DNA from 3 places in the Paenibacillus sp. Y568 genome. Region 1 is predicted to be linked to each of the others. Evidence: predicted binding sites of a transcription regulator. Region 1 holds the regulator's gene; each other region holds the start of a gene.
The links. Region 1 encodes LexA, which represses DNA repair genes until DNA is damaged. Its sites were predicted from a motif close to CGAACATATGTTCG; they were not measured.
Positions count from the first base shown of each region.

Region 1 (6,597 bases):
TATCAAAGCGGCTGACCAAATACAAACGTTCAAATTGGTTGTTAAAACCATTGCTCGTGAGCATGGACTTCATGCAACCTTTATGCCTAAGCCTCTATATGGAGTGAATGGTTCAGGTATGCACTGTCACCAATCTCTCTTTAATGGTAATGAGAATGCGTTCTATGATGAAAGTGATGAATTAGGATTGAGCAAAACAGCTCGCCACTATATGGCTGGTGTTCTGAAGCATGCTCGTGCTTTTGCAGCGATCACTAATCCAACAGTCAACTCTTATAAACGTCTAGTACCTGGTTATGAAGCTCCTTGTTATGTAGCTTGGTCTGGTAGTAACCGTAGCCCAATGATTCGTATTCCTGCATCACGCGGACTAAGCACACGTGTGGAAGTACGTAATCCGGATCCTGCTGCTAATCCATACCTCGCACTTGCAGTTATGCTCAAAGCGGGTCTTGATGGAATCAAACGTGAACTTAAATTACCAGCGCCTATCGACCGTAACATCTATGTGATGTCGGAAGAAGAACGCATTGAAGAGGGTATTCCAAGTCTACCTTCAGATTTGAAGGAAGCATTGAATGAACTTATTCGTAGCGAAGTTATCACTTCAGCTCTTGGTGATCATGCTCTAGCTTATTTCTATGAGCTTAAAGAAATTGAGTGGGATATGTTTAGAACACAAGTTCACCAATGGGAACGCGATCAATATATGACGTTGTACTAGGTATTCTAAACCCTTGACGCTCTAAGCGTTGGGGGTTTTTCTTTTTGTGGGTATTTACTCATTTTGGAGCTATCGTCTTTGATTGCCCACAAAATGCCCACAAACTTTTAGATTTTTCAGGTTCGGTTTTTAGTTGCTAGATAGGGAGGGAATGTCGCCACGCAGACGTATATATTTTTTAGAGTAGACTAAGCAAGTAGTGATAAAACCAATAAGAATTATGGGAAACCATATGATACTCCAAGTAGAGGGAAGTACGTTCTTAAAGTAAGGACGCACTTCGTTATAACATGATGGCTTGTAAAGGATTTAATGTAGTGTACATATAATTACGGGGAATTGACTATATTTATATCATTATTTTCAATCTTTAAATCTCAATCTTTAATTACAAGTTCCAGCAATCCTGCAAATACATAAGCTTGGTTTCTTGAGATGGTACAACCCTTCAAATCATCCAGGTTAATACTTAATGAATTGAACTCACAGGTACTGAAGTCAATTCCTCCGTGTTTTGCACCCGAGAATTGAGATTGATCGATATCTGATTTCACAAAATTCACATTGCTAAAAGTAGAGTAACAATAGTCCGTGCTAGAGAATGAGCATTCATCAATGTTAACTTGTTTCATATTCGCAAACCTGAAATTTGCAAGTTCCCCCATACAGGTATGAAAAACAACATTTCGAAGTGTGGTCTCCGATAAATTTAATCCGATCATCTTACAGTTTCGAAATTCTGTTCTGTGGATGCTTGAGTTGCTGAAATCAGCATTAGAAAGATCACATTTATCGAATATCACATCGGTAAGCTCCAGATTAGAAAAATTAGAATTCGAAAAATTTACATTGGTGAAGAGAACTTCATCAAAAGTAACACGATCCAACTCAATATTGTCCATGAGGCAATCTTGATATCTACCTCGTTCAATGCATTCTCCATTGTGAATATCCGCTGCTAAAGCTGAGTTGTCTGGTAAATCCAACGGAATCTTGGGAGACTCTATCTTGACGGCTGGCTTCTTAGCTTTCATATGGGTTCCACCTCGATCTTAACAACAACACTCATATGTTGATACCTCCTGATTTTTTTCCCGACATTTACATAGAAAAGGACACAGCAGCAAGGTAGCAACCGTATCCTTTTCAAACGTCATTATGAAATGATTATAATAATAGCTTAATGAATGTCGCGGAAGAGTCCAACGACCTTACCGAGGATCGTGACATGATTTAAACGTAAAGCCTCGTAAGTTGGATTCTCGGGTTGGAGTCTGATATGATCCTTTTCTTTATAAAAGGTCTTGACCGTAGCTTCATCTTCCTCTGTCATCGCAACAACGATATCTCCGTTATCAGCCGTCTGTTGTTGACGAACGATTACAAAGTCTCCATCATGGATGCCTGCTTCAATCATACTATCTCCCATAACAGATAACATAAATACCTTCTCATCACCCACAAAATGTTGGGGTAGAGGGAAATAATCTTCGATATTCTCTGTCGCAGTAATAGGTACACCAGCAGTTACCTTACCGACAATAGGAACACGAGATACACTCTGGGTGAACATATGTGAATTCTCAGAGTCGTCTTGTCCTAAAATTTCAATCGCTCTTGGTTTCGTTGGGTCTCTTCGAATGAGGCCTTTCTTCTCTAGACGGTCTAGATGACCATGAACCGTTGAACTGGAAGCAAGTCCTACTGCTTCACCGATTTCCCGCACGGATGGCGGATATCCCTTAGTACGTACTTCGTTACGTATGAATTCTAATATAGCTTGTTGTCGGCTAGATATCTTCGACATATTGTACCCACCTCATTAAAGTGACTTTCGGGAAATTATAACATAGAACTTCCGTTCGCACAAACGTAGGTTCTAAATAATAGGGAACATCTGTTCTAAAATGTCTTGAACAAAACAAGTGTTCGTGTTATAGTTATTTCAAAGACAAGAACAAATGTTTGGGGGATGATGTTAATATGTTAAGATACAGTACTTACGAGAGTATTTATAAGGTGAATAGTGAATCACAAGTGCAAACACATACATACACATGGAGTGATAGAGTAAAGGGTTTGATCTCACAACAATTGATGAAGAAGATAATTTGTTTAATGCTATTATTTATAGTAGGCTGTACAGGTATGGTAAGTGTATTTGCTAATTCCACGAGTGAACTGCGGGAAGAGAAGCGTCTAATTATTCAACCAGGAGATACTCTTTGGGAGATTGCTCTGAATGAGAAACCTTCTAATATGGATACCCGAGTATATATTAAAGAAATAAGACATTTAAACGGATTATCTAACGGTGTAATAAGGGCTGGAGAGATACTGTCGTTACCACAATACTGAATTATTACTTACAATAGAGCTTGGTAAGGAGGAATCCTTGACAAGCTCTTTTTATCATGGCAAAGTTAGTACTGTTAGTCATGATTGGAGGAAGGTTTATGGATATAGACAACTTGGTACAACGTATTAATGAACTTGCCCAAAAGCACAAAACAGTTGGGTTAACAGAGGATGAATTGCAAGAACGTGCGAGTCTTCGCGAGAACTATCTTCAGAACATTCGGAGAAATTTCCGACAACAATTGGATTCTATTGAAATTGTTGATGAACCATCAAGTTCTGAACAAAAAGGTAATAAGTAAAGCTACATTATAAGGGGGACTAACGCATGGCTCGTTCGTGGGAGAGAATGGTAGAGAAGAATAAGAAAGAGCTTAATATGAAACGTAAGAAACAAGGACAATCGAGTATATCAACGACTGGATCCGTAGTAAGTGGAGATCGCTTTAAAGGACGTAAAATTATTTTTCCATTCGTATTAATTATGTTAGCCGTATTATATGGACTTCTTACATGGGCTTCGAGCACACTTCCCGAGCAAGAACAACAACAGACTAACGCTTTAATGAATTGGTTTGTAGTGGTTGCTTATATCGCGTTAGGTGTCATTTTGTATCTGAAACGTCCATATTTACTTGTCAATAAAGATAATCTACAAACACCTAAATTAAACAGAGTTCGAAGTGTACCGGCATCTGATATTACTAAGATTAAAGTTGCCAAAGGTTCGGTAGTGATTGAACAAAAGGGTAAAGGTGGGAACTGGGTATTTACACGTCTCCTTAACCGCTATGATGTTAATGCTATGGGAGAACGTTTGGAACAATTTGCAAAGGTCAACAATATACCTTTCGAAAAGTAATAGGCAAGGGAGAGAAGTAGAGAGATGTCGATAAATGCTGTTATATTCGATTTAGATGATACCTTGTTATGGGATGAACGCAGTGTGATGGAATCTTTTGAAGCTACATGTAACAAAGCTGCTGAAGCTACTGGAGTCGATCCTATCCAATTAGAAGAAGCTGTTAGAAGCGAAGCGCGAACACTATATGAGTCGTATGAGACATATTCTTTTACAACCAAGATTGGTATAAATCCTTTTGAAGGTCTGTGGGGGAACTTTACGGGTGGAGAACAGACTGAATTTCGTCAATTAGAAAAGTTAGTTCCTCTGTATCGGAAAGAATCTTGGAGACTTGGTCTGTTGAAACTTGGTATCGATGATGAGAGTTTAGCAAAAGAACTATCTGATCAGTTCGCAGCGGAACGACGTTCCCGGCCACATGTATATGAGGAAACGTTTAAAGTGCTAGATGAATTACGCGGAAAAGTGAAATTGCTCTTATTAACAAATGGATGTCCAGCATTACAACAGGAGAAGTTAGACGGCGTTCCAGAACTTACTCCTTATTTCGATGAGATCATCATCTCAGGAAATTTCGGACAAGGTAAACCGGATGTATCTATCTTTAATCATGCACTCTCTATTTTAGGTGTTAGTAAGGATCAAGTCCTTATGGTTGGGGATAAATTAACGACTGATATTCGTGGGGGTCTAGCTGCTGGGATTCAGACGGTATGGATTAATCGAACTGGAAAAATTTCTGATCCTGAAATCACTCCGAATTTCGAAATTGACCATTTATCTCAACTGCATCAGATTATCACTCAATTCTCTTAAAAGATCTTAATTAGCCTATTCTCTGTTTAGACAGAAGAAGGGGCTTTTTTTGAATATAAGAAAGGTTATTACGTATGACAAATGTCACAATATTGTGAATAAATCACTCGTTCTAAACTAGTTTGGGCTTTATAATACTGTTATGTGACTTATAGTGTATGTTCAAATTAATATTTATCTGCGGCTGTAACAAGAAAGGTAGGGGAAAACATGAGAAGAACATTAGCGGGGCTGGGTTTATTTATGCTACTTCTATTAGTAGTTGTTGGATGCAGTAATCATAATACCAATCATGCGGGGATGGATATGGAGAGCAATGGATCATTTTCTCTCGTGAACGTAGAACTAAACATTCAACCTAATCAAGTTAAAGTGAATGAGAAAGTTGTGATTGAGGCTGTAGTGACCCAGGATAATAAGAAAGTAACGGATGCAGATAAAGTCATCATTGAGATTGTGCCTACGGCTACCAACGGGAAACCTGTTGAAATACCAGCAAATCATGTAGGGGAAGGGAAGTATACGGTTGAGACAAGTTTTGTACAAGCTGATACATATAGCATCACGTCTCATGTGACGGTTGGGGCTATGCATACGATGCCGAAGAAAGTCATTACAGTTACGAATTAAGTACAACTACATAGTTATTTAGAAAAAAAGACAACCGCTGCCCTCCTTAAGTGGAAGACTGGGTTGTCTTTGTTGTATTAGAAATATAGGGATTAGTTCTTTATAAAATCAGGATCATTTACTGGTGAGGACACCCAGCCATTCTCTTCAATAAAGAGACGTACGGCTATAATCTGACGGTTATCCATTAATGTAAAGAAATGATTGGTGTTCTCAGGTACAGAGATGACATCCCCTGGGGATAATTCAACATCGAAATATCCAAGATCTCCAGCACCTTTGATTACAAAGATACCTTTTCCTGATACGATGGCACGAATCTCATCTTCTGAATGTGTATGTACTTCTTCGAATTTAGTGAGAAGCTCAGTGAGATTCGGAGTTGAATCTGAAAGTGTAATGACATCCCAAATTTTATATCCTCGACGAGTAGCTAAGTCTTGAATCTCTGCATCATAAGTTTGTAGAATGGTTTCTTTCTGGTCATCTGTTAGTAGAAAATTATTATGTAATTCGGCGGGTAACTTAGCTGGATCCCAACTTTCATAAATAACTTCCTGATTATTTAAAAAAGCACGTACATTATCCGCTCCAGTGATACGTTCGTTCGTGTTTCTAATAACGATTTCAGCCATTTATAACCCTTCTTTCCCACTTGGTTTAATATGTATTATAGTATAGGTTGTTTTCTTTGTCGATCATTGATTTATAGAAAACCTTCTCCTATCTAGTGTAATCCGACTAAAGTTACCTTTTCTATTGTTAGGTATTCTGTTAAACTAATATTTAACGTTTTGCAGGGGGGATAAAGTTGAATAGACAGAGCCTAGAAGAATCTTTAAAAGAACGAATATTCATAATGGATGGCGCTATGGGGACGATGATCCAACAAGAGGATCTCTCACCACAAGATTTCGGTGGAGAAGCGTTGGATGGTTGTAATGAGATGTTAGTTCTTACACGTCCAGATGTCATTGAAGGAATTCATGAAAAGTACCTGGATGCAGGTGCAGATATGATCGAGACGAATACATTTGGTGCAACATCCGTTGTACTCGCTGATTATGATATACCGGAAAAGGCTCGGGAGATCAACTTGAAGGCGGCGGAACTCGCACGTCGTGCTGCAGATAAATATAGTACGGAAAGTAAACCACGTTATGTTGTTGGGGCTATGGGACCTACGACGAAGACGTTGTCCGTC
Region 1 is NZ_JCAIUM010000008.1:141,812-148,408, reverse strand. It holds gene glnA (type I glutamate--ammonia ligase) at 1-724, shown strand, start outside; gene AC1D7X_RS13310 (pentapeptide repeat-containing protein) at 1,102-1,758, opposite strand; gene lexA (transcriptional repressor LexA) at 1,905-2,531, opposite strand; gene AC1D7X_RS13300 (LysM peptidoglycan-binding domain-containing protein) at 2,708-3,082, shown strand; gene AC1D7X_RS13295 (DUF896 domain-containing protein) at 3,181-3,384, shown strand; gene AC1D7X_RS13290 (hypothetical protein) at 3,411-3,944, shown strand; gene AC1D7X_RS13285 (HAD family hydrolase) at 3,969-4,763, shown strand; gene AC1D7X_RS13280 (FixH family protein) at 4,974-5,393, shown strand; gene AC1D7X_RS13275 (cupin domain-containing protein) at 5,486-6,028, opposite strand; gene metH (methionine synthase) at 6,253-6,597, shown strand, end outside.

Region 2 (6,597 bases), on a different contig from region 1:
TCTGCGACGTGATCGGCTGCACAGCGTTGAATAGCCAATGTAATAATTTCACGTGACTTCTTATCTGCTTCTTCTTTCGCTTGCTGCTCAATGTCTTTAATCATTTGTGCAGTTTCATGACGAACTTCTTGTTCTACATTAGTCAAAATAATGCTCTTAGCATCTTCTGTAGTCAAATTCGAAATTCGTTCTAATTCTGTTACTTGGCTCTTATAAATCGTATCAATTTGTTGCTGGGTTTCTTCAATTCGTTTCTCTTTGTTCGCCACTTGTTCTTCTTTACGTTCTAACGCTTCCAATTTTTTATCCAGCGACTCTTCTTTTTGCAACAATCTACGTTCTTGCCGTTGAATTTCATTACGGCGTTCACGAGTGTCCTTTTCAGCCTCGGACCGAATTCTATGGACTTCATCCTTAGCTTCTAGTACCGTTTCTTTCTTCACTGCTTCTGCTTCCTTCTTCGCGCTCTCCACGATATGAACGGCAGCTTCTTCAGCACTGGAAATCTTAGCTTCTGCAATAGATTTGCGAATAAAATAACCGGCGAACCCAAAGATCACGGCTACGAAGAGAACGATCAAGACCCAAATCACGGTATCCATCCTGTTCACCTCCTCGTTTGTTCCTCCAAGGAATCCTTGGAATTTTTCTACAGTTGTCATTCAATTACTACACATCATACTCAATCGCTTATCAACACTGATCATTTGTACATATTCACATGCACTGTCCGCCAACTACTGACGATAAATTCATTGATATGAATTAGCTCAATAAAATCTTTCATAAGAAAGAACCTCTTTTGGAAGGAAAAAGATTCTCTATACGATTATAGATTCTCTTACATTTTAGTATTTGTGAAAAGATATTGTCAAGGGAATCACTCTTAATCCCATGTATTCTTATTTATTCAAACTCAAAATGATCATCATCTACATCCTCAATTTCCTCTTCTTGTATCACTTGATTTAAAACTCGTCTAACGTGCTCGCCAGAGAAACCGCGTCTCATAAGGTATGAACCCGTCTTTCTTTTCTTATCTAATGTTTCACCTTTGGCATGACTCCACTTTTTTCTTCCTAAAATAAGTGCACTCTCATATTCTTGATCAGAGCTGACTCCATCAAGTGCTTCCGTAATTAGCGTTTTATCTATACCTTTTTGTCTTAGTTCCTGCCTAACCCATGCTTTTCCCTTGCGTTGGCTTGTAATTCGCTGTTCTACCCACTGTTGGGCATACATTGCATCATTTACTAAACCCTCACGACTTAAACGTGCTAACACATCCTCTATGACTTCCTGTGACGTCTCCTTCTGCTTCAGTCTAATCTCTATCTCTTTACTCGTTCGTGACTTTCTCTCTAAATACTTAAGTGCCTGAACATATCCCTGTTGCTTCTCATCAACCAGTATAATTTCTTCTAGCTCCTTTTTCCAAAAGGAATTTCCTGTGATCATCCTATATTTAATCATGACATCCTCATGAATCGACAGTACATATTGTCCAAAAGATATAAGATATCGATATTTCTGCTTGGGTTCGCGTTCCACCTTTGTAATGATCAATTCTTGATCATCGGGGAACAAGGAAACAGCGTTCTCCTCTTGTAGATCGTCATTCCATTCTTCCATTGATTACATCTCCTCACTTTCCCTCAGAGAAATTATAAACAAGACAAAGGGCACCCTATGTATTCCACATATGGGTGCCCTACCAAATCAGAGTACAATTATTTAGAATCTATTCCATTTCTAGCAGTTCTTGTTCTTCCAACTCTTCTTCTTTTTTCTCTGATGCAGTAGGAGGAACGACAGCATTAGTTAAATTGCTAGCTTCACGAATTTTCTTCTCAATAACATCAGAAATCTCAGGATGATCCTTCAAGAATTGTTTCGCATTCTCACGACCTTGACCTAAACGCTCGCCTTCGTATGAAAACCACGCACCGCTCTTGTTTACGATGTCCATATCCGTACCAATATCAATGATGCCTCCTTCTTTCGAAATCCCAAGACCGTACATCATATCGATATCAGCTTGTTTAAACGGAGGCGCTACTTTATTCTTCACCACTTTAATTTTCGTACGGTTACCTATAATGTCGTTACCGTTCTTAATACTTTCTACTCTACGCACATCTAAGCGAATCGTGGAGTAGAACTTCAAAGCCCGTCCACCTGGAGTAGTCTCAGGATTACCGAACATCACACCAATCTTCTCACGAAGCTGATTAATGAAGATCGCCGTTGTTCCCGATTTATTAATAACGCCTGAAAGTTTACGCAAAGCTTGAGACATCAGACGGGCTTGTAAACCCATGTGAGAATCTCCCATCTCGCCTTCAATCTCTGCCTTTGGTACCAACGCAGCAACAGAGTCAATGACAATAATATCCACCGCTCCACTCCGTACAAGAGCTTCAGCAATCTCAAGTGCTTGTTCACCTGTATCCGGTTGAGATAGAAGCAATTCATCGATATTAACACCCAAATTGCTGGCATATTTAGGATCCAACGCATGTTCCGCATCAATAAATGCCGCTGTTCCACCAACTTTTTGAGCCTCAGCAATCGCATGTAAAGCTACAGTCGTCTTACCTGATGACTCTGGGCCGTATACTTCAATAATACGACCTTTTGGAAAACCACCCACGCCAAGTGCAATATCCAATGCCAAAGATCCACTGGAAACAACCTCTACCTGCATGTGTGTTGATTCACCTAACTTCATAATAGAACCCTTACCGAATTGTTTCTCTATTTGACGAAGCGCTACATCCAGCGCTGCACTACGATCTGACAATAGACTCACATCCTTCAATATTTATAATATAATGATACCTTGTTTTAAGACGTTTGCCAAGCATTTTTCGAACATACATTCGTTTTTTTGAGTCATCTATTCCCCTTCCCCTTTTTGTTACGGGTCTTTAGGATAGAAAAAGAACCGTAGCAAAATATCTGTTTTGCTACGGTTCTTCCGTATAATTTACAGTATACTACTATCTATATTAATCATTCAACTATCTTGTTGTAGCTTATCATTTTGCATTAGAGCACGCCACAGACGATACAACAAGCTTTTAACTGTACGGAGCCGAATAGTCTCTCGGTTACCTTTTAAATCAAGTTCAAAAACCTCTGTTTTCTTACCACGCTGTGAAATGGCAATATATACCATGCCAACGGGTTTACGCTCAGAATATGCTGGACCAGCAACCCCTGTAACAGACAATCCAAAATCTGTATCCGTAATCATTCTAACTTGCTCGGCAAGGACTTGTGCAACTTCTGCGCTTACTGCTCCTGGAGCTTCATCTCCTTCAAGAAGGTCATGAGGCACGTTTAGTAGCTTTTCTTTCATCGCATTGGAGTAACACACGATTCCACCAAGAAAAATAGTAGCACTACCAGGAACCGATGTAATTCTCTCCATCAATAGACCTCCAGTACAGCTTTCCGCTGCACTTACAGTTAATCCCAGATCAGTCATCAGATCTACAATAGTCTTCTCAATGGGAACATCTTCAGAAGCATACAAGTATTCCGGAAGTAACGACTGAATTTGTTTTTCCAATTTGTTAAGCTTAACCATCGCATCCTTTTCACTAGGAGCTTTTGTAGAAATCCGAACGGTTACTTCACCCTCTTTTGCATAAGGAGCTATGGTAGGATCATTCTGATTCTGGATTAAGTCTAATAGTCGATCCTCAAGAAGGGATTCTCCAATACCCGCAAACTTTAACATCGTTGAATAGATCGGAGTTTCATTCGTTAGAGCATGTTGCAAGAGCCAAGGCTTGGCCTGTTCATGGAACATAGGGGCCATCTCTTTTGGTGGTCCAGGTAGAATGATATAGTGCTTGCCTTCATGTGAAAGTGCATTTCCTACTGCAAGACCTGTTACATTCTCGAGAGGTGTACTTCCTTCAATGATTAATGCTTGTCTTCGGTTATTCTCTGTCATAGGTACTTGACGATTGGCAAAGAACTTAGCTACATGATCCATAGACAAACGGTCAATATGTAATTTCCGTCCCAATAGGGCGGCCAGAGCATCCTTAGTTAGATCGTCTTGTGTAGGACCAATACCACCTGTTAATACAATAATATCTGCACGCTCACTTGCTAATTGAATGGATTCCTGGAGCCTTGTTAGATTGTCACCCACGACCGTTTGGAAATAAACATCGATTCCAATGGCCGCCAACTCTACGGATAAGAATTGCGCATTGGTATTCACAATCTGTCCTAACAGTAATTCTGTTCCTACCGCAATGATTTCTGCCTTCATATCTAAGAACCTCCACTTCACACTTCAATAAGTTCCACAAAAACAGCCTACATCGTAGAATCATAAATGCCGTACTTTAAGAAAAGACAATAGGAAAAAATCCCTACTGCCCCAATTTCAGATATGAATGATTCCAATGTTAACTGTTAGACATATTCAATAATGTCTTATTCTTAACAAAATAATCAATTCCAGAATACAACGTGATCAAACCAGCAGCCCAAGTAGCTATAATATCAAATGGAACATCGATAAACTCGAATGGAAAGTTGTTAATCAGCATAGCAATGATCGCTACAATCTGAATAACCGTTTTGACTTTACCCCATGCACTAGCGGCGACTACCTTCCCATCCAGCAATGCAATCTGACGAAGTCCAGTAACAGCGAATTCACGACTAATAATGATAATGGCGATCCAACTGTCGCATTTCCCCATCTCAACTAATGAAATAAGAATAGCTGCTACCAGCAACTTATCTGCCAGAGGATCTAGCAGTTTGCCCAGATTGGTTACCATATTATTCTTTCGAGCAAGATAACCATCAATACCATCCGTACTGGCTGCAATAATGAAAATAATTACTGCGATCAGTTGGTTATAAGGCAATTGATAAGAATGCCATACGATCGGGTCCGGATAAAAGTTAAAGTCAACCATTAAAAACACCATCATAACAGGAATTAGAAGTATTCTAGCTACCGTAATACGATTGGGTAAATTCACAGGATAACCTCCCTGTCTTCAGTCTTTGAATCCGCCAAACGTATCTTGCAACTAAATGTCAAATTCTCGAGTCTCTCTGTCATTATCCATGCTCCCCCAATGATATAACCCAATATTCCTTAATTTATCTTTACAAGTATAATATATGGGTTATACAGTGTCAAAAAGGCATGAACCCACATTGCTGATCTATTATTTTATATAAGCATTTACAAGAGCTACTACCATGTCTTGATCCTAATACATCTTTACTTTACGTTTGTAAACTGAAGATCCAACGAAAGATCTGCTTTACGTAACAGCTGCATAATGGCTTGCAAATCATTTTTACTCTTACCCGTAACGCGAATTTGATCCCCTTGAATCTGACTCTTCACTTTTAATTTGGAATCACGAATCAACACATTTATCTTCTTAGCATTATCCTGATCAATTCCTTGTTTCAACGTTAATTTCTGACGAACAGTTCCCAACGAAGCCGGTTCGATTTTTCCGTACTCCACATTCTTCAGTGTTAATCCTCGTTTCACCATTTTGGATTGAAGGATATCAATAACTGCATTTAGTTTAAATTCATCATCGGAGATAATTACAAGTGTATCTTTGTCCAATTTCAGGCTACTCTTACTCCCTTTAAAATCGAACCTTGTTTCAATCTCTTTCTCCGCTTGGGTAAGGGCATTGTTCATTTCTTGCAAATCAAATTTGGATACAATATCAAAAGAATTTTCCGAGCTCATCATCCCACGTCCTCTCTATCAACTTACCAGTCATAATATATATGATTCTTCAAATGAAGTCTATATCCAACAAAAAAGGCACTCCTTGAGAAAACGCCTCAACAGGAACACCTTTTTTGTGAAGCATCCACGTTATCGGGTACGAGAAGGTTGCCGAAACATATCCAAAATCCCTAGATATATATGTGCAATACCAAAGCCTAAAATACCGTAACCCCATGCACCAGGAGTAAGATAGTAGCCAAGAAGACTCACTATAATTCCTAATCCCGTTACAATCCAACTTACTGTCATTTCAAGCACCTCACTTTACGGAAAATGAAAGACTCAAGATCTTGTGAATCTAGTCATATCATTCCCTATAAAGTAACTACTTATTCCTTATTCTCCTGTATCTACGTCTGGTTCTGTTGAACTAGGCGTATCTGTGCTCGTAGAATCAGAACCAGTACTTACATCAGATTTAGAAGTATCTCGTTCCAGAAGAATTCTTGATGTTGTCTTTCCATCCGTTACAACTTGACCTGCAACAGAAATTTCAGTCGCAGGAGAGTAACCTGATTTGATGTACATTCCTTGATTGTCCATATCGAAATTCAAGTCTTCTCCTTCAGTCGTATTACCGAAATACAATTTTTCGCCTTTAGAACTGGATCCTCTATAAACTTCTACCCAACTCTTGCCTCTAACCTTGATCACTACTGGAATAGGAGTAGTATCTGTTCCAGACACCTTATATATCGTGTCTTTACCTTTCTTACTATCCTGAGTCACTGTCACAGGGACTTCTTCAGGAGTCACAGGAATCTCAGGAATCTCCTCTACCGGTGGTGTCA
Region 2 is NZ_JCAIUM010000002.1:203,158-209,754, reverse strand. It holds gene rny (ribonuclease Y) at 1-602, opposite strand, end outside; gene AC1D7X_RS04050 (regulatory protein RecX) at 907-1,632, opposite strand; gene recA (recombinase RecA) at 1,742-2,803, opposite strand; gene AC1D7X_RS04040 (competence/damage-inducible protein A) at 3,020-4,294, opposite strand; gene pgsA (CDP-diacylglycerol--glycerol-3-phosphate 3-phosphatidyltransferase) at 4,434-5,021, opposite strand; gene AC1D7X_RS04030 (YajQ family cyclic di-GMP-binding protein) at 5,270-5,761, opposite strand; gene AC1D7X_RS04025 (hypothetical protein) at 5,894-6,055, opposite strand; gene AC1D7X_RS04020 (helix-turn-helix domain-containing protein) at 6,143-6,597, opposite strand, start outside.
Region 2: a site for LexA is predicted at 2,872-2,885, ahead of recA (recombinase RecA). Genes of this name have one in related genera too.

Region 3 (6,597 bases), on a different contig from region 1:
GTCACTAAGCAGGATTTACAGAGTGGTCCTAAGGTACAGAAGTTAGTGAAAACAACAGCGAGCCTTGTAAAGGAGAAGCTCACTCCTGCTGAAGAAGAACAAATTGTCCGCTTTATCATGAGTCAACGTATTGATCCCAATAATACGTTCCATCTTATTAAGCTGTGGAGCATGTTTCGGTAGTTCAATAGTACTTAGATCGTTGAAGAACCCTCGTGGATACCAAACCCGAGAGGGTTCTTTTTTTAATATTAGACTCCCATACAGCTACGCGGCATCACTGAGCATAAGTTACGCTTGAATCAATGTGACATGGCGGTCTCTTTCATATCTGTAGCTAGCTTTCTCACATAACGTCCAATTCTAACGCTGACCTCAGCTCGCATATAGTCTTTAGTCATCGTAAATCGATCCTCTAATCCGCGACAAGTATAGCGATAGGTGAGTTCGGAATCATTCTTGGTGTCTTCAAATATGCGAATATTTCGTTCGAATAGATTCTTTTTAGATTGTTGCATATCCTTTCGGATATGGTTGGCTAGTACTTTGGCCGCTGTGGAGTACAATAACTTAAGCATTTGAGGGGAGATTTCTACTTCAAGGATTTTTTTCTCAATAATGTGGAGTGTGACAGGAAGAAGGACGTATTCACGCATCATCTCCATTTCCTTTTTTGTAAGGGGTTCTTTAGATTGGGGAGTAGTGTCATTCTGAATGGACATGGCTAACGATTGTTCTTTATGTTGAGGAAGCATCATACGACTGGATTCCCATAATCCGTTGCCTTCTAGTTTTTTACTCATTTATAATGACCTCCAATTTTATGACTTCTTTCAAATGCCTGGCCTGAAGCTGTTAGTGATGAGGCTCTTATAATAGCTGCACTGCCATAACGATCTTTTATCGTATCGGTCACTTTATCTAAGGCGCGTAACTTGATCTGGTCTTCAAATAGAGTCAATTGATATTCCTGGTCAGATGCAAAGTTACTAAGGGTAATCCCAATGCGACGAACAGGAAGTGTATTCCAATACTGATAAAAGAGTGTTTTGGCAGCTTCGTAGACGACGTTCGTGTTATTGGTTGGATCAAGCATCTTCATTTGCCGAGAGAATCCTGTAGGATCTTCATAAGGGCTACACGTGCAACTTACTGAAATGACGGAACCCATATAGCCTTTACGTCGACAATCGCGACAGACTTCTTCTGTGAGTTCTAGAAGTATCGTATTCACATCATCCGATTCGGCATAGTCTGTAGGTAAAGTAATCATATGACCGACTGATTTGGGTGCTGTATTAAAAGTACCGGGTGTCACAGGGGAGTCATCTAGACCATTAGCCGTTCGCCACATGACCTCGGCATGAATATCACTTTGTTTGCCGAAGCGCGCTCGAAATCTCTCTTTTAAGCGGGGTAAAGGTGTTCTTGCAATATCCCCAATGGTATGCATTCCGAGACGTAAGAAGTGGGAAGTCATGCGAGATCCAACTCCGAACATTTTGTTTATAGGCTGTGACCATAATAACGTTTCAATGTCTGATTTAGGTAAGGTGAAAATGCCACTCTCGTTCTTTTTTGCCCATATGTCAGTTGCGATTTTGGACAGTATTTTGTTAGAGCTAATGCCTACCCGTATGTTCACCCCCGTTTGTTTAAGAACCTTCTGTTGTAACGATTGGGCTATTCTGACAGGATCCCCGAAGATACCTAGACTTCCGGTGACATCCAGAAACTGCTCATCGATAGAGAATATCTCTACGAGGTCGGTATACTCCTTATAAATTTGAGTGATCATAAGTGAAACATCGATATAATGCTGCATCCGTGGACGCATGACGACAAGATCAGGGCACTTGTTCAGGGCTTCACCTAATCGTTCTGCTGTCGTGACTCCGAAGCTCTTGGCTATAGGACAGGCAGCTAGAATAATACCTGAGCGACGCGCGGGATCACCGGCTACAGCCACAGGTCTGTTCTTGTATTGAGGATGTTCGACTTTCTCTACACTAGCGTAGAAACTTTGGCAATCTGCCAGGAAAATAACCCGTTCACGTTGATCGCTCATATTAACCGCCTCCACGTAAACTCATAAGCATGGTGAATACTTCTGCTTTTATTAGACTTCTCAACATATTGAAATGATGGATATAACCACGAACTTTATATTCAACCTCAATGCCGAGTGTATTCATGTCTGTATTCAAGATGCTAATATGTCGCTGTTTCATTTGGTTCCTAAGGTTCTGTAATCGAGGGTAGATGGATTGCTCAACATCTCTCAGATGACAGATAACATAGTTATATACAATTTTGTCTTTATAGATCGTTAAATGGTCAATATCCCTTGCTAACATATCGAGCAATACAGGGAGCAGGGTATATTCCTTGATAATTTGAATATCTTCTTCTGTTTCTATACTTGGATTAACATGCATATTTCAACACCACCACAATGGGAACGTATATTCTTGTTTTATTATACACCGAACATGAGTTCGTTATGCAAGTGTATTTTTTGGAAGTGAGTTAATCTGAATCTAAAGAGTGTATCGGCTGAAAAAACGGAAAATATATATTGATTTCATTTAGCCCTCCCATTTTATGAAAAAGGGATTTTTTTGATGATATTGTTCAAATTCATTTTAATTATCGATCTAAACCCGAATAATAAACATTTACTTGTAATAAAAGTTCGTTTATAATCAAACTTGTGTTTAAAAATTAATTATTTAACAGCATTCGTATATTCTTAGAATATGGTCTAAGAGTCTCTACTAGGAGCCTAATAATCCTAACTACGAATGGGTGAGATTACTCTACCCATTTATAGTTAGGATCCTTTTTTTTGTTGCTTTAGCCAAAATGACTAATAATCTTTCTTTAAGGAGTGTATATCATGGAAAAAGTATTTGATTATGAAGATATTCAGTTAATACCTGCTAAATGTGTGGTTAACAGCCGTTCTGAGTGTGATACAACTGTGACATTAGGAGGCCATCAATTTAAACTTCCTGTTGTGCCAGCCAATATGCAAACAATCATTGATGAAAAGATAGCCCTTTATCTTGCTGCAAATAAGTATTTTTATATTATGCATCGTTTTGAGCCAGAAAAGCGGCTGTCATTTGTAGAGGATATGCAGGCAAAAGGTTTCTACGCTTCAATTAGTGTTGGAGTGAAAGAAGAAGAATATCAATTCATTGAAGAGCTTGTAAAGGCAGGGCTTACACCTGAATTCATAACGATCGACATTGCACATGGTCATTCAAATGCTGTCATTAATATGATTCAGCATATTAAAAAAAACCTACCGAAGAGCTTTGTCATTGCTGGTAATGTGGGTACTCCTGAATCTGTGCGGGAACTTGAGAATGCCGGTGCTGATGCGACAAAAGTTGGGATTGGACCAGGTAAAGTATGTATCACAAAAATTAAAACAGGATTCGGGACTGGAGGCTGGCAGTTGGCAGCACTTCGTGGGTGTGCAAAGGCAGCAAGTAAACCGATTATTGCTGATGGTGGAATACGAACACACGGTGATATAGCCAAATCAATCCGTTTCGGTGCATCGATGGTCATGATTGGCTCTCTTTTTGCCGGACATGAAGAATCACCAGGCGAAACTATCGAAAAAGATGGAAAGTTTGTTAAAGAATATTTTGGCTCTGCTTCTGAATATCAAAAAGGTGAAAAGAAGAACGTAGAAGGTAAGAAAATGTACGTTGAGCATAAAGGCTCCTTACAGGATACGCTAACTGAAATGGAACAAGATCTTCAATCTTCTATTTCGTATGCTGGTGGAACTACTGTAGACTCCATTCGTCACGTAGATTATGTTATTGTCAAAAACTCTATTTTTAATGGTGATAAAGTATATTAAAGCCGTATTTAAAGAAATATTCTCATCAATTATGAAAATCGGAGCTCTTTCCATTTAGGAAAGAGTTTTTCTCAATATATGGAGCGTAAAAAAAGTTGCGATTGATCTATCTGTAATTGTAGTAGTGCACGGATTGGTGGTCAGGCATTGTTCTACAATTCTCTTAGCGGATAATTAATAAACATGTTATATTATGACAGAAAGGGTTGTAAGCCCTTACTTATTCAGATACGAGTGAGATTATTCTATGATCTCATGACGTGGAGAGGAAGAGGCTATGTGCGGCGAATGCTATTGTGGTTAAAGTTAAATAAGCTGCGGAATCAAATGTTGCTTGGTTTTCTTGCTGTTATGCTCATCATTCTGACATTTGTCGGGGGGATAACATTTCATTCAGTCTCGACGATGCTCAAGAACAACGCGGAGAAGCATATTCAGCAAACTGCGGTTCAGGCCAACGGCCGCCTGGAAGGTATTCTCGAACAGATCAATTCTCTGACGACGTTAGTATCGACCAATGATTATATCCAGCAACTGCTTTTACGTGATATAGAGGGTCAGAGCGCGACCTTTACGGAACGGCAGGCGTTGCCAACCATTATTAATCTAGTCCAAATGTATACCGACGGCATCAAGTCTGTGGAGCTGTACAAGAAGGACGGGGCAAGGTTATACCCTCTTGACGGCAGCAACCTGAGAGATAAGGTGCCTGAGGCTTGGATTAAGCAGGCAACGGAGAATAAAGGTGGGCTCATATGGTTCGGCATCGATCCGTTGGATACCACATCGGTTTTGGCGATTCGACAAATCAGCATCATTGATCGAAATTTCGCGACAGGTGGGTATTTGCTCATCCGTACAGACCGCAACAAGTTCGCTCTGAAAGGCTCGTTGTCTGGAGAGGGGGAGACGGAAGCGGAGACGGAAACGGTCTTGCTCATAGGTTCCGACGGTAAGCTCATCACGTCCAATGATGACAGCATTTCGCAAAAGACAGCGGCCGTACTGGTGGAGGGGGCTAACCATCAGGTCGCTACCATCGATAAGAACTCTTTTATCGTCGTCAAACAACGTTCTTCTGTCACTGGATGGACGCTACTCATCTTAACGCCAGTTAACGTTATCACCCAAGGTATACCGGTCTTGCGGATGACTATGGTCGTATCAGCTATCATGGGTTCTTTGCTGTTCGCCTTGCTCTCCTTTTTCTTGTCTACCCTCATCACACGGCCTGTGTTCAAGTTGATCAAAGCCATGAGAGAGACCCGTCTCGGCATTCTGAAACCCATCGAGAACATGTCGTTCACCATGGAAATTCAGGAACTGAATTATTCCTATAACCAAATGGTCGATAACATCAACGAGCTGATTCAGTTAGTTTATGAGAAAGAGGTAGCCCGGAGCCATACGGAGCTAAAGGCACTTCAAGCTCAAATTAATCCGCATTTTTTGTTTAATTCTCTGGATGTTCTACACTGGTCGCTATTGGAAAAGGATGAAGTCCAACTGGCAGGATATGTTGTGGCCATGTCTGATTTATTCCGATATACCATTACGGGGTCAAGTAAAGAGGGATGGGTGAAGCTTCGCGACGAATTGGAGCATGTGAGTCGATATTTATCCATCATGAAGATGCGATTTGGAGACCGCTTGGAATGGGAAATCGAGGCTCCGCCCGAATTTACAGATGTTGAGTTACCTCGACTATTGCTGCAACCGCTCGTGGAGAATGCTATTTTGCATGGAGTCGAGAGTAAGATTGAACCCGGCTTGGTCAAGGTGACGGTCACTCGTGAAGGGGAACGGATCATTATTATGGTGGAAGACGACGGTGGGGGAATGGACGAGGAAAAGCTACGTTCCCTATTAGAAGAGCTAGACAGCGGGAAGGTGTCCTCTTCTAAAGATTCTGGTCTCGGACTCGCCAATGTGAAGAAGAGGCTTCAACTATTTTTCTCGGGAAAGAACGAGCAGCGTGCGGTAATGGCTATTGATAGCTGGAAGGGCCAAGGCACTCGGATAAGCATCCAAATTCCTGTCCAAGGAGGTAGAGAGTTATGAGGAGTCGAACGATTCTTATTGTTGACGATGAACCGCGTTCGAGAGAAGGAATGAAGAAAATACTTGGGGTATGGGCAGCAGGTCAATATGAGATCCTTACGGCCAGTAATGGGTTAGCTGCTATGCAAATTCTGGAGGAGACTCCCGTGGAACTCATGATAACGGACATCCGCATGCCTGAAATCAGCGGGCTTGCTCTAGTTACCCAGATGAGGGAGAAGAGAATTCAGCGTCAGCCATCCGTTATTATTATCTCTGGACATGCCCTGTTCGAGTATGCTCAGCAAGCGCTTCAATTGTCTGTAGTGGACTATCTGCTCAAGCCGGCCAGCCCGGAGAAGCTGATCGAATCTGTGGAGAATGCCCTGAAAGCAGGAGAAGAACGGGAACACATCGTCTTCATGCAGAAGATGGCAGATCCGCAATTGATGGCCGTAAGGGACGAAGAAGCCGCACTAAGTGATCCGATTCGCCAAGCGATGGACTATATAGAAATGCACATAATGGAACCAATCAGTCTGCAGGAAATCGCCGGGCATGTACATCTCAATGGGAGTTATTTCAGCGCACTTTTCAAAGAGCAGTGTCAGATGAATTTCAGCGAATACGTCGCCCGTAGAAAACTACAGAAAGCGAAGGAAATGTTGCTGAAA
Region 3 is NZ_JCAIUM010000001.1:317,275-323,871, reverse strand. It holds gene AC1D7X_RS01630 (stage VI sporulation protein F) at 1-183, shown strand, start outside; gene AC1D7X_RS01625 (YhjD family protein) at 303-803, opposite strand; gene AC1D7X_RS01620 (DNA polymerase IV) at 800-2,068, opposite strand; gene AC1D7X_RS01615 (YhjD family protein) at 2,070-2,438, opposite strand; purine riboswitch at 2,723-2,821, shown strand; gene guaC (GMP reductase) at 2,900-3,883, shown strand; gene AC1D7X_RS01605 (sensor histidine kinase) at 4,172-5,944, shown strand; gene AC1D7X_RS01600 (response regulator transcription factor) at 5,941-6,597, shown strand, end outside.
Region 3: a site for LexA is predicted at 2,488-2,501, ahead of AC1D7X_RS01615 (YhjD family protein). Genes of this name have one in related genera too.